2 regions of the Rahnella sp. R3(2024) genome follow, and region 2 is predicted to be linked to the other one. Evidence: predicted binding sites of a transcription regulator. Region 2 holds the regulator's gene; the other holds the start of a gene.
What was found. The regulator Fur, encoded in region 2, represses iron uptake genes when iron is present. The targets are predictions, from matches to a motif close to ATAATAATGAGAACNACTATCAA.
Positions count from the first base shown of each region.

Region 1: sodA (superoxide dismutase [Mn]) is a predicted target of Fur. The motif match lies at 3,358-3,380, and genes of this name have one in related genera.

Region 1 is NZ_JBHGBU010000001.1:2,046,247-2,051,549, reverse strand. It holds gene yiiM (6-hydroxyaminopurine reductase) at 1-322, opposite strand, end outside; gene ABSH60_RS09305 (methyl-accepting chemotaxis protein) at 438-2,381, opposite strand; gene sodA (superoxide dismutase [Mn]) at 2,659-3,279, opposite strand; gene fdhD (formate dehydrogenase accessory sulfurtransferase FdhD) at 3,488-4,330, opposite strand; gene fdnG (formate dehydrogenase-N subunit alpha) at 4,476-5,303, shown strand, end outside.
Region 2 is NZ_JBHGBU010000001.1:3,460,980-3,466,282, forward strand. It holds gene glnS (glutamine--tRNA ligase) at 1-108, shown strand, start outside; gene ABSH60_RS15575 (OprD family outer membrane porin) at 577-1,989, shown strand; gene chiQ (ChiQ/YbfN family lipoprotein) at 2,003-2,344, shown strand; gene fur (ferric iron uptake transcriptional regulator) at 2,483-2,938, opposite strand; gene fldA (flavodoxin FldA) at 3,253-3,780, opposite strand; gene ABSH60_RS15595 (methyl-accepting chemotaxis protein) at 4,199-5,303, shown strand, end outside.

The DNA of each region.
Region 1 (5,303 bases), 1.4 Mb from region 2:
CGTCGCCCCAGCGAAAAATATCGCCGATAAAGACATTTTCTTCCGTCATGCCCAGCGTGGAAAGGTTCTCGCCGAACGCGGGTGGATGAAAACGCTCTTCATCCTCGGGAAATTGCTGACGCAGCCAGGCGTAATGCTCGCGGGGAAAGTGGCACAGCGCGCGGTCAGTGCCCCCGTGGTAAGACGTTTCAGCCTGCTGATCGCCTTCCAGACCCAGCGACGTTAATGCCATGCCGCCGTTGACCTGACGTTTGGCAATCGCGCTGGGGGAATAGCCGGGATACTGCTCAATAGCACCAATATAAACGTCGGGATAATGCATAAGGTCTCCGCCACTCATCAGTCGTTGAGCTCAGCATAACCTGCATTAGAGGGTGTGAGTAGGAAGAATCATCCGGCGCGCCGTCGGGGAGACGCACGCCGGATGAAAGGGAATATCAGAACGTTTCCCAGTTTTCCTGGCTGGATTTATTCTGCACTGGCGGTAACGTCGGGCGACGCAGGGCATTGGCGGCAGGTGCGTGCTGCATGTTGCGGTTATCAGCGAGACGGAATACGGATACCGCCTGCGTCAGCGTGGCAGCCTGATCCTCAAGCGAATCGGCGGCGGCAGAGGATTGCTCAACCAGCGCGGCGTTCTGCTGGGTGGTGCTGTCCATCTCGACAATCGCCTGTGATATCTGCGCGATACCCCGGCTTTGCTCGTCAGACGCCGAGGCAATCTCACCCATAATATCGCGCACGTGAGAAACCGATTTCACGATGTCCTGCATGGTGCGGCCGGTGTTTTCCACCAGCTTTGCGCCGGTATTCACACGCTCAACCGACTCAGCAATCAGCCCTTCAATTTCCTTCGCGGCCTGCGCACTGCGTTGTGCCAGCGTACGGACTTCAGAAGCCACGACCGAGAATCCGCGCCCCTGCTCTCCGGCGCGCGCCGCTTCTACTGCGGCGTTCAGCGCAAGAATGTTGGTCTGGAAGGCAATACCGTTGATGACCGACGTAATTTCGGCAATGCGCTTAGAACTGCCGGAAATCTGCTGCATGGTATCGACCACGTCGCTGACCTGTTTGCCGCCGAGCGTGGCGGTACCGGACGCTTCACTGGCGAGTTTGCTGGCGTGATGGGCGTTATCGGCATTCTGTTTCACCGTTGCGCTCAGCTGTTCCATACTGGCTGCCGTTTCTTCCACGGCGGCTGCCTGTTGTTCCGTACGGGAAGACAAATCGGTATTCCCCGCCGCGATTTCTGCGGCAGCGTGGGAAACCTGCGTCACACCCGAGCGGATCTCATAAATCATGGTGCTGAGATTCTGGCTCATCGCCGACACCGCATTCATCAGCATACCCAGTTCGTCGCGGCGCGCCGTCGGATGGGCTGCCGTCAAATCGCCCTTGGCAATCAGCTCGGCGGTCTTCAGCGTATCGCGCAGCGGCTGGGTGATCTGGCGGGTAATGCGCCATGCGATCAGAATACCGGCCAGCAGAACGACGAGCGTGATCACCATCATCATCATTTGCGCGCGGCTGATATCGAGGTGCGTGTTCGCCAGTTCATTTTTGAAGATTTTTGCCACCAGCGTATTCATCTCACTGGCTTTGACTGACAGCAACTGCGAGTTTTTCTGCTCATCTTCATACGCGGGCATATAAGCGACGACGTGGCTTTTATAATTCGCCAGCGCACTCATCAGCGGAGCCAGAGTGGCCTGCTGGTTGGGCAGTAACAGGGCATTCAGTTTTTTGGCATTTGCCTGGGTTTCATCAATGGCTTTGAGCAGCGTGGCTTCGGATTCTTTATCCATGTTCAGCAGCAGGCCGCGCACGTAATAACGCACGCTGATAAGCTTCTGAACCACTTCCGCCAGAGACAGACGGATTGACGGATCGGCATCTTCCACGCGCAACTGATCCTGCAAACGTGTTACCACGGCTTCGGTTTCGGAAAGATTCCAGCTGGCACGCACGGCGTCTTTTCTGTCAACGGCCTGTTTAAAGGCGTTTTGTGCCTGCTGATATTCGCGGATTTTTACCGGTACCTGATCGAGATTTGCCTGGCTGGTGGCGTCCCATTCAAGCTTGCCTTTTGACTGAGCGATCAGCTGCGAAAGTGCGTCGATTTTCTCCTGATTTTGCTGGAGATACGTCGGTTCATATTTCAGCTGGTACAGCGTGCGGCTCAGGCGGGCGTCATTCAGCAATGCATTCATCTGATTACTGAAATCCACTTTTTCAGCGCGCTGGCTGATGTCATTTAATTTGACCATGCCCGCCACGGTGATCACGGCGGCGATCACTAACACTAACCCAAACCCCAGACCCAGTTTCGTACCGACTCTGAGATTATTCATCCACTGCGAAAGACCCGTGCCGTTACCCATAATCGTTCTCCGTAAAACATCCCTGCCAAAGTTGGCGGCTTTGTTACGCCTTTGTGAAGAATCTATCGGTAGATTTGGCGGTAAACTTAATAGGATCTGCGATGTATTTTTGATTAATGCGGGCGGTGTCTGAAAAGCGGGGAAACCAGGCGGATAATTCGCTGTAAAACAGTGATCAGAGTAACGTTTTTAGCAGAATAAGCAGGGCATAAAAAAGGCGGGTCACAGACCCGCCATTGGCGAAAACATCGTGCCCGTTAAGGGCGGCAGGGCGAAATTACTTCGCTTCAGCCAGACGTTTTGCAGCTTCGTCCCAGTTCACCACATCCCAGAAAGCTTTGATGTAGTCAGGGCGTTTGTTCTGATATTTCAGGTAGTAAGCGTGTTCCCAAACGTCCAGACCCAGCAGCGGGTAACCGGATGCGCCGGAAACGGCTTCGCCCATCAGCGGGCTGTCCTGGTTAGCAGTAGAAACAACGGCCAGTTTGCCGTCTTTCAGAACCAGCCACGCCCAGCCGGAGCCGAAACGAGTGGTTGCTGCTTTTTCAAACGTTTCTTTGAAAGCGTCAACGCTGCCGAAATCGCGTTCGATAGCCGATTTCAGTTCGCCCTGCAGGGTGGTGCCGGTTTTCAGGCCTTTCCAGAACAGGCTGTGGTTAGCGTGGCCACCTGCGTTGTTACGCAGTGCAACTTTCTTATCCGCAGGGACTTTGTCCAGGTTTGCGATCAGCTCTTCAACAGAAAGTTTTGCCAGTTCTGGCAGGCTTTCCAGTGCAGCGTTCGCGTTGTTCACGTAAGCCTGGTGGTGTTTAGAGTGATGGATTTCCATCGTCTCTTTATCGAAATGCGGCTCGAGTGCGTCGTATGCGTAAGGCAGTGATGGCAGTGAATAACTCATGTTCATCGTCTCCATAGTGTAGGGCGGCACCGTCATTGTGAGCACCGCGTAATCAGTCGGATCATTATAGTTAATTAAATGATATTGAAAATGATTATCTATGCTCCACCCTTTGTACGGGTACTCGTAAGCGCCTGTTATACGGGGCTTAGAACCAGATAACCGCAAACAATCCTAAATTGTCTAAAGGCACGTGAAGCTTAAAGCGTTAACGCAGTCTTTGCGGATGCGTATACACCGTCGCCCGGCCCGGTTTGCTGAAACCGACCAGCGTCAGGTGACATTTTTCGGCGACTTCGACCGCGAGTGTGGTGGCGGCGGAGACGGCGAACAGAATTTCAATGCCGCACATCGCGGCTTTCTGCACCATTTCATAGCTGGCGCGGCTGGAAACCAGCGCCGCGCCGGATGTCCAGTCATTCTGTTTTGCGCGCATACCCAGCATTTTATCCAGCGCCACGTGACGGCCCACGTCTTCACAGCCACCCAGTAATTCGCCCTGCGAGGTTATCCACGCGGCAGCGTGGGTACAGCCGGTCAGCTGGCCGATTTCCTGCACGGATTTCAGCTGATTCAGCGCGTTATCCAGATTCGCCAGCGCAAAGGTCTGGGTAAACGGCAGCGGCGCGAGCGGGCGGAACAGGTCACCCAGTTGTTCAATGCCGCAAACGCCGCAGCCGGTGCGTCCCGCCATGGCGCGGCGGCGCTCTTTCAGCCCGGCGAAACGGCGGCTCGATAACTCGATATTCACTTCAATCCCGTTACAGGTGGGTGTCACTTCCATCCCGAAAATGTCACCGGGGGATTCAATGATCCCTTCTGACAGCGAAAAGCCCAGCGCAAAGGCTTCCAGATCTTTTGGCGAGGCCATCATCACCACGTGCGAGATGCCGTTATAGACCAGTGCAACGGGCACTTCCTGAGCAATCCAGTCATCTTTGGGCTCATCAAGATGTGCGCGCTGCATCACCGTTTTTTGGCTCGCTCCGATGATCTGAGTCACTTTTTTATCATCTTTTTTGCCCAGTTCGTTTACTTGATGGACATCCATTAGTAATAACCTTATAAACATTCCGGCTACATAAGCCGTACAAACTGTCAGGACTTTAGGCCTTGATTTTACCGCTTACGCCACTGCGGCGGAAAGCGGCAATTTGAAAAGCAATGTGTTAACAAATGATGGGAAGGAGTCTTTCATGCAAGTCAGCAGAAGACAATTATTCAAAATATGTGCGGGCGGTATGGCCGGCACAACAGCGGCATTATTGGGGTTTGCCCCGACAATCGCGCTGGCGGAAACCCGCCAATATAAACTGCTTCGCTCGCGTGAAACCCGCAACAACTGTACGTACTGTTCAGTCGGTTGCGGGATGCTGATTTACAGCCAGGGCGACGGCGCGAAAAACGTCACTGAAAATATCTTCCACGTAGAGGGTGACGCCGATCATCCGGTCAGTCGTGGCTCCTTGTGCCCGAAAGGCGCAGGCGTGCTGGATTACATCCACAGCGAAGGCCGTCTCAGATATCCGGAATATCGCGCGCCCGGTTCTGATAAATGGCAGCGCATCTCATGGGATGAGGCGATTTCCCGTATCGCCCGCCTGATGAAAGATGACCGCGACGCCAACTTCGTCGAGAAAAATGACAATAACGTCACGGTTAACCGCTGGCTGACCACCGGCATGCTCTGTTCGTCTGCGGCCAGTAACGAAACCGGCCTGCTGGATCAGAAATTCACCCGTGCGCTGGGCATGGTGGCGATCGACTGCCAGGCGCGTCTGTGCCACGGCCCGACCGTTGCAGCGTTAGCGCCGTCATTTGGTCGCGGCGCGATGACCAACAACTGGGTCGATATCAAAAACGCCAACGTCATTCTGATTATGGGCGGAAACGCCGCAGAAGCGCACCCGGTCGGGTTCAAATGGGTGATTGAGGCAAAAACCAAAAATAACGCCAAAGTCATCGTCGTCGATCCGCGTTTCAACCGCAGCGCCGCCGTGGCTGATATCTATGCGCCGATCCGC
Region 2 (5,303 bases):
CGTGAAGGTTACTTCTGTGCCGACAGCCGCTATTCCAGCGCGGAGCATCTGGTGTTTAACCGCACCGTCGGTCTGCGCGATACCTGGGAAAGCAAACCGGTCGCCTGATTGAAGTCAGACTTATTTTTAACGCAGCTTCGGCTGCGTTTTTTTATGCCTTAAGCAATATTGAAATTGATTTCTGTCGCGAATTAATGTGTTTATGATGCTCACTTTTTAGCGGCTCTGATTAAATATTGCTGAAAGCTGAAACGTGTAAACCACAGACTTATCCTTTTTAATTATTTGATTTTTAATTGTTTTCACTTTTTCCCTCGCTTTAATTCCCACAAAGTTCTTTCTGTAATACTTTTTCATCTTTATGTGCACTTTGTCATATTTCAGAGATCAATGATGAATTACTCATTGATAATTCGCGTCGCGAAAAATACTCTACCCTTGCTTTTACGGTGACGTCTCTGACGCCCGCTTTTAATACCCGTTTGGGTTTTGCAGTTACTTTTTAGTCAAAAATGAGGAATTTCTATGCACAAGCACCTTAACCGGGGCAGGGGATCGGCTTATCTGAAACCTGTGATGTATTCTCTGGCCGGCACCTTATTGGGTGGCGGATTAATGTTTTCTGAAGAGGCAAACGCGGCGGGCTTTATTGATGATTCGACGCTCACCGGTGGCGTGTATTACTGGCAGCGCGAACGTGATCGCAAAGATCTGAATAAAACCAAAGAAGAAACCCGCCCCGACGGCTCTAAAGTCACCGTCAACAATCCTGACTACGACAAGTACGCCACTAACCTTTCTCATGCCACCGCCAACCTGAATCTGGATTTCTCCTCCGGTTATGCGTGGGATATGTTCGGCATCGACGTTGCGGCTTTCACGGCAATTGAAATGGCCGAAGCCAGCGACAGCGGCCACCCGAACGAAATTGCATTCTCCTCAAAAAATCACGCCTACGATGAAGATTACTCTGGCGATAAAGGCGGAGTCAGCCTGTATAAAGCTGCCGGTAAGTTTAAGTACGGCGGCTTCTGGGGCCACGCGGGTTACATTCAGCCGACCGGCCAGACCCTGATTGCGCCGCACTGGAGTTTCATGCCTGGCACGTATCGCGGCGCAGAAGCCGGATATAAACATGATTTCGGCGAGCCGGGCGAACTGAGTTTCTCCTACATGTGGGCGGATGAATATAAATCACCGTGGCACCTGGAAATGGATGATTTCCGCCAGAATGATAAAAAAACCGGTGTTTCCTATATTCACTCGCTGGGCGCGAAATACGACTTCAAAAATGATCTGGTGCTCGAAGCCGCCTATGGCGAAGCGGAAAGCTACGTCGATCAGTATTTCGCTAAAGCCTCTTACAAAATGGATCTGCTGGGTAACCCGCTGACCACCAGCTACCAGTTCTACGGTGCAGAAGACCGCATCAGTGATAAAAACGATCCTAACAGTTTGTACGACGGGCTGGCATGGTTGCAGGCTCTGACGTTCGGTTATACCACCGGCCAGTTTGACTGGCGTCTGGAAGGGACGATGGTCAAGGCGGAGGGGAATCAGGGCTACTTCCTTCAGCGTATGACCCCAACGTATTCCTCGTCCAATGGTCGTCTCGATGTGTGGTGGGATAACCGTTCCGACTTCAACGCCAACGGCGAAAAAGCGGTATATGCCGGTGTTTTATATGATCTGGCGAAATGGGATCTGCCGGGCTTCGCGGTCGGCGGTTCTTATGTTTATGCATGGGATGCCAAGCCAAGCACCAATGCGGCTTATGACCAAAGCCAGCGTCTGAAAGAAAGTGCGTGGAGTCTGGATGCGCTTTACACCCTTCAGGAAGGGCGCGCCAAAGGCACGTTGTTCAAATTGCATTACACCCAGTATGACAACCATTCAGATATTCCGAGCTGGGGCGGTGGTTACGGCAACATCTTCCAGGATGAAAAAGATGTGAAATTTATCGTTATCGCTCCATTCACTATTTTCTGAGGTCACTATGTCGATGAATAAATTACTGCTGATCGTGACCACGTCTTTATTGCTGGCCGGTTGTTCCCAGACGTCAGGGCAGGCAGAAGATGCCAGACTGCGCAAGGCTTACAGCGCCTGCATCAACACTGCCGAAGGCTCGCCGGACAAACTTGCATCCTGCCAGGCGGTTCTTAACGTTCTGAAGGAAGAGAAAGCTCACCAGCAGTTTGCACAACAGGAAACGGTACGCGTGCTGGATTACCAGCGCTGCCTGACGGCACGCAAAACCGGTGACGGGCAGGCTTACGCCGCCGATTGTGGAAAAATCTGGAAGGAAATTAAAGCCAATAACTCACCCGCGCCTGTGCAGTAGACCTCATTAATTACCTGAAGGTGAGACAGAAAACCCCGGCTTGCCGGGGTTTTTTATGTCTTTCATAGCTGATAAACGGGCATAAAAAAACCGCTTTTCAGCGGTTAATTTTAGGTCGATATCAACGAGCCCGGCAGATTACTGCGCAGGTTTATCATTGTGCAAAGAGTCATCTTCGCGGCAGTCGCCTGCTTCACAGTGGCCGTACAGGTACAGGCTGTGGTTGGTCAGTTTGATACCGTGTTTTTTAGCAATTTCGCGCTGACGACCTTCAATATATTCGTCGCGGAATTCAATAACACGGCCACAATCTAAGCAAATCAGGTGATCGTGATGGTGTTGCTGAGTCAGTTCGAACACGGACTTGCCGCCTTCGAAGTTATGGCGGGTCACGATACCGGCGTCATCAAACTGGTTCAGAACGCGGTAAACCGTCGCCAGACCAATCTCTTCACCCATATCAATCAATTGTTTGTACAGATCTTCCGCACTAACGTGATGACCTTCCGGCGCTTGCAACACTTCCAGGATTTTAAGGCGCGGAAGCGTGACTTTTAAGCCGGCTTTCTTCAGTGCGGTGTTGTTGTCAGTCATGCGGATTCAGTCCTGTTACTATGTGCTAATCAAGTTGAGGCATGGAGCCTGTGGCATCAGCGGCACAAAATTCTTCGATTAGGATCCTTCTTTTAACGGAAGTGTGCCGATCCCCTAAACGATAGCCTGTTAATAAAGATCACTAAATGCCAGTCACATAAGACAATGCAACGACTTGATCGATAGAAAAAACAGATGAACTCAGTGTACCTTGATACCACCGAAAGTAACAATTTTGTTGTGGCTAAATTGTTAATTTCAGTAATAGTTTGGCCCTTCAATTGTAGAATAAATCCTCAGGGCCAACAGGGTTTTTAGCCAATAATTTCTGAAAGGCTCAATTCTTCAGTAATTTGCTTAACCCAGGCGTCAACGCGCTCATTGGTTAATTCCGGCTGACGGTCTTCATCAATAGCCAGTCCGATGAAATGTTTATCATCTGCCAGACCTTTGGATGCTTCGAAGTGATAGCCTTCGGTTGGCCAGTGACCCACAATCACCGCGCCGCGTGGCTCAATGATGTCGCGCACGGTGCCCAGCGCATCACAGAAATATTCTGCGTAGTCTTCCTGATCGCCGCAACCAAACAGCGCAACCAGCTTACCTTCGAAATCTATCTCTTCCAGGCTTGGGAAGAAGTCGTCCCAGTCACACTGAGCTTCACCGTAATACCAGGTTGGAATACCGATCAGCAAAATATCGAATTTTTCCAGATCCTCTTTGCTGCTCTTCGCAATGTCATGCACCTCTGCAACATCTTTACCCAGTTGTTTCTGGATCATTTTTGCGATGTTTTCGGTGTTACCTGTATCGGATCCAAAGAAGATTCCTACTACGGCCATAAGATGTCTAACCTCTTGTTCTCAATGATAAGCCCTACATTGCAGGCAATAATAGTGCTGATAATAGCAAACTCGTGAGGCGGAGAATATGCTTCTGCTCGCCTTCTTAACTGACGAATAAGTTTATCGGGCAATCTTTTTAAGTGGTATCGCCTTCGTGTGCTTTTAATCCAGATAAAATCCTCAAAATTGACGGGGTTAAAAGCAAAGTGAAGAAATATATCTTAACAATACTAAATTTTAAGCACGTCCCGCCGATAGATGATGCGAGAGCAATCTCAACATAATAAAGAAATCGATGCCCGGAGAGGTGTTCAAACATGTCCTGGGGCACTTGCCTGATGGTTACTTGTCTTGATTCTCCGCATCCCCCTCAATCCTCAGACCAGAAACAGTCATGTTTCGAGAGAGGCATATCGTGCAGTTTTTAAAAAATATCACCATCAGGGCCGCGTTATTAACCATTCTTGGCGTTTTCTGCGTTATGTGGGCGGGTGTATCCCTTTACACCGTCAACTCACTGAATACGCTGACGCAAAACACCCGCAACAGTTCTGAGCTCGTCAACAATATGGCGCTGATCAGCAAAGGAAATGATCAGTATTTTCGTACCGTAACCCGCTTAAGCCGTGCGGTGTCGCAGCTTCAGGCCGATCCGACCAAAGGGCCGGAAATTTTTGATACCGCAAAACAATCCCTTGAAGCCCTGACGCAGGCGCAGGCGGATTTCAAAGCGGCCCCGCATCCGGGGCTGGAAGATTCAGCGGTTCAGGAATTACTCACCAGTTGGGAAAGTCTGATAACGCAGGGCGTGAAGCCGTTATTTGAGGCGGCCAGCAGCAAAAATATCGATGCGTACAATCAGCTGGCGCAGTCAGGCGTTCCGGCGTTAAGCCGTGATTTCGGGGCTGCCATGCAAAAAGTCAGCAGCCAGATCGCGGTGGATTTCAGCGCGGCGCAAACAGAGTCTAATCATCTGACTAATCTCAGCAAAGTGATTCAGATCACCGCGTTTGTTATTGGGCTGATTATCCTGCTGCTGACCGATCGCTATCTGGTGATGGCGTTAGTCAAACCGCTGGATAAACTCCGCGATCAGTTCGCGCTGATTGCCAGTGGTGACCTGACGCATAACATGGAAGAGTTCGGTAAAAACTGCGCCGGTAAGTTGATTCCTTTGCTGAACATCATGCAGGCCAGTCTGGTGAATACCGTTCAAACCATCCGTAACTGCACGAACAATATTTACCAGGGCGCGTCTGAAATTTCTGCCGGCAATAACGATCTCTCTTCCCGTACCGAAGAGCAGGCGTCTGCGCTGGAAGAGACGGCGGCCAGCATGGAAGAGCTGACAGCCACGGTGAAACACAATGCTGACAACGCGCATCACGCCAGCCAGCTGGTGATAGAAGCCTCTACCACGGCGCAAAAGGGCGGCACTATTGTCGCGGATGTGGTCAGCACCATGAAAGATATTTCAGGCAGCTCGAAGAAAATCGCGGAGATTACCTCGGTCATCAACA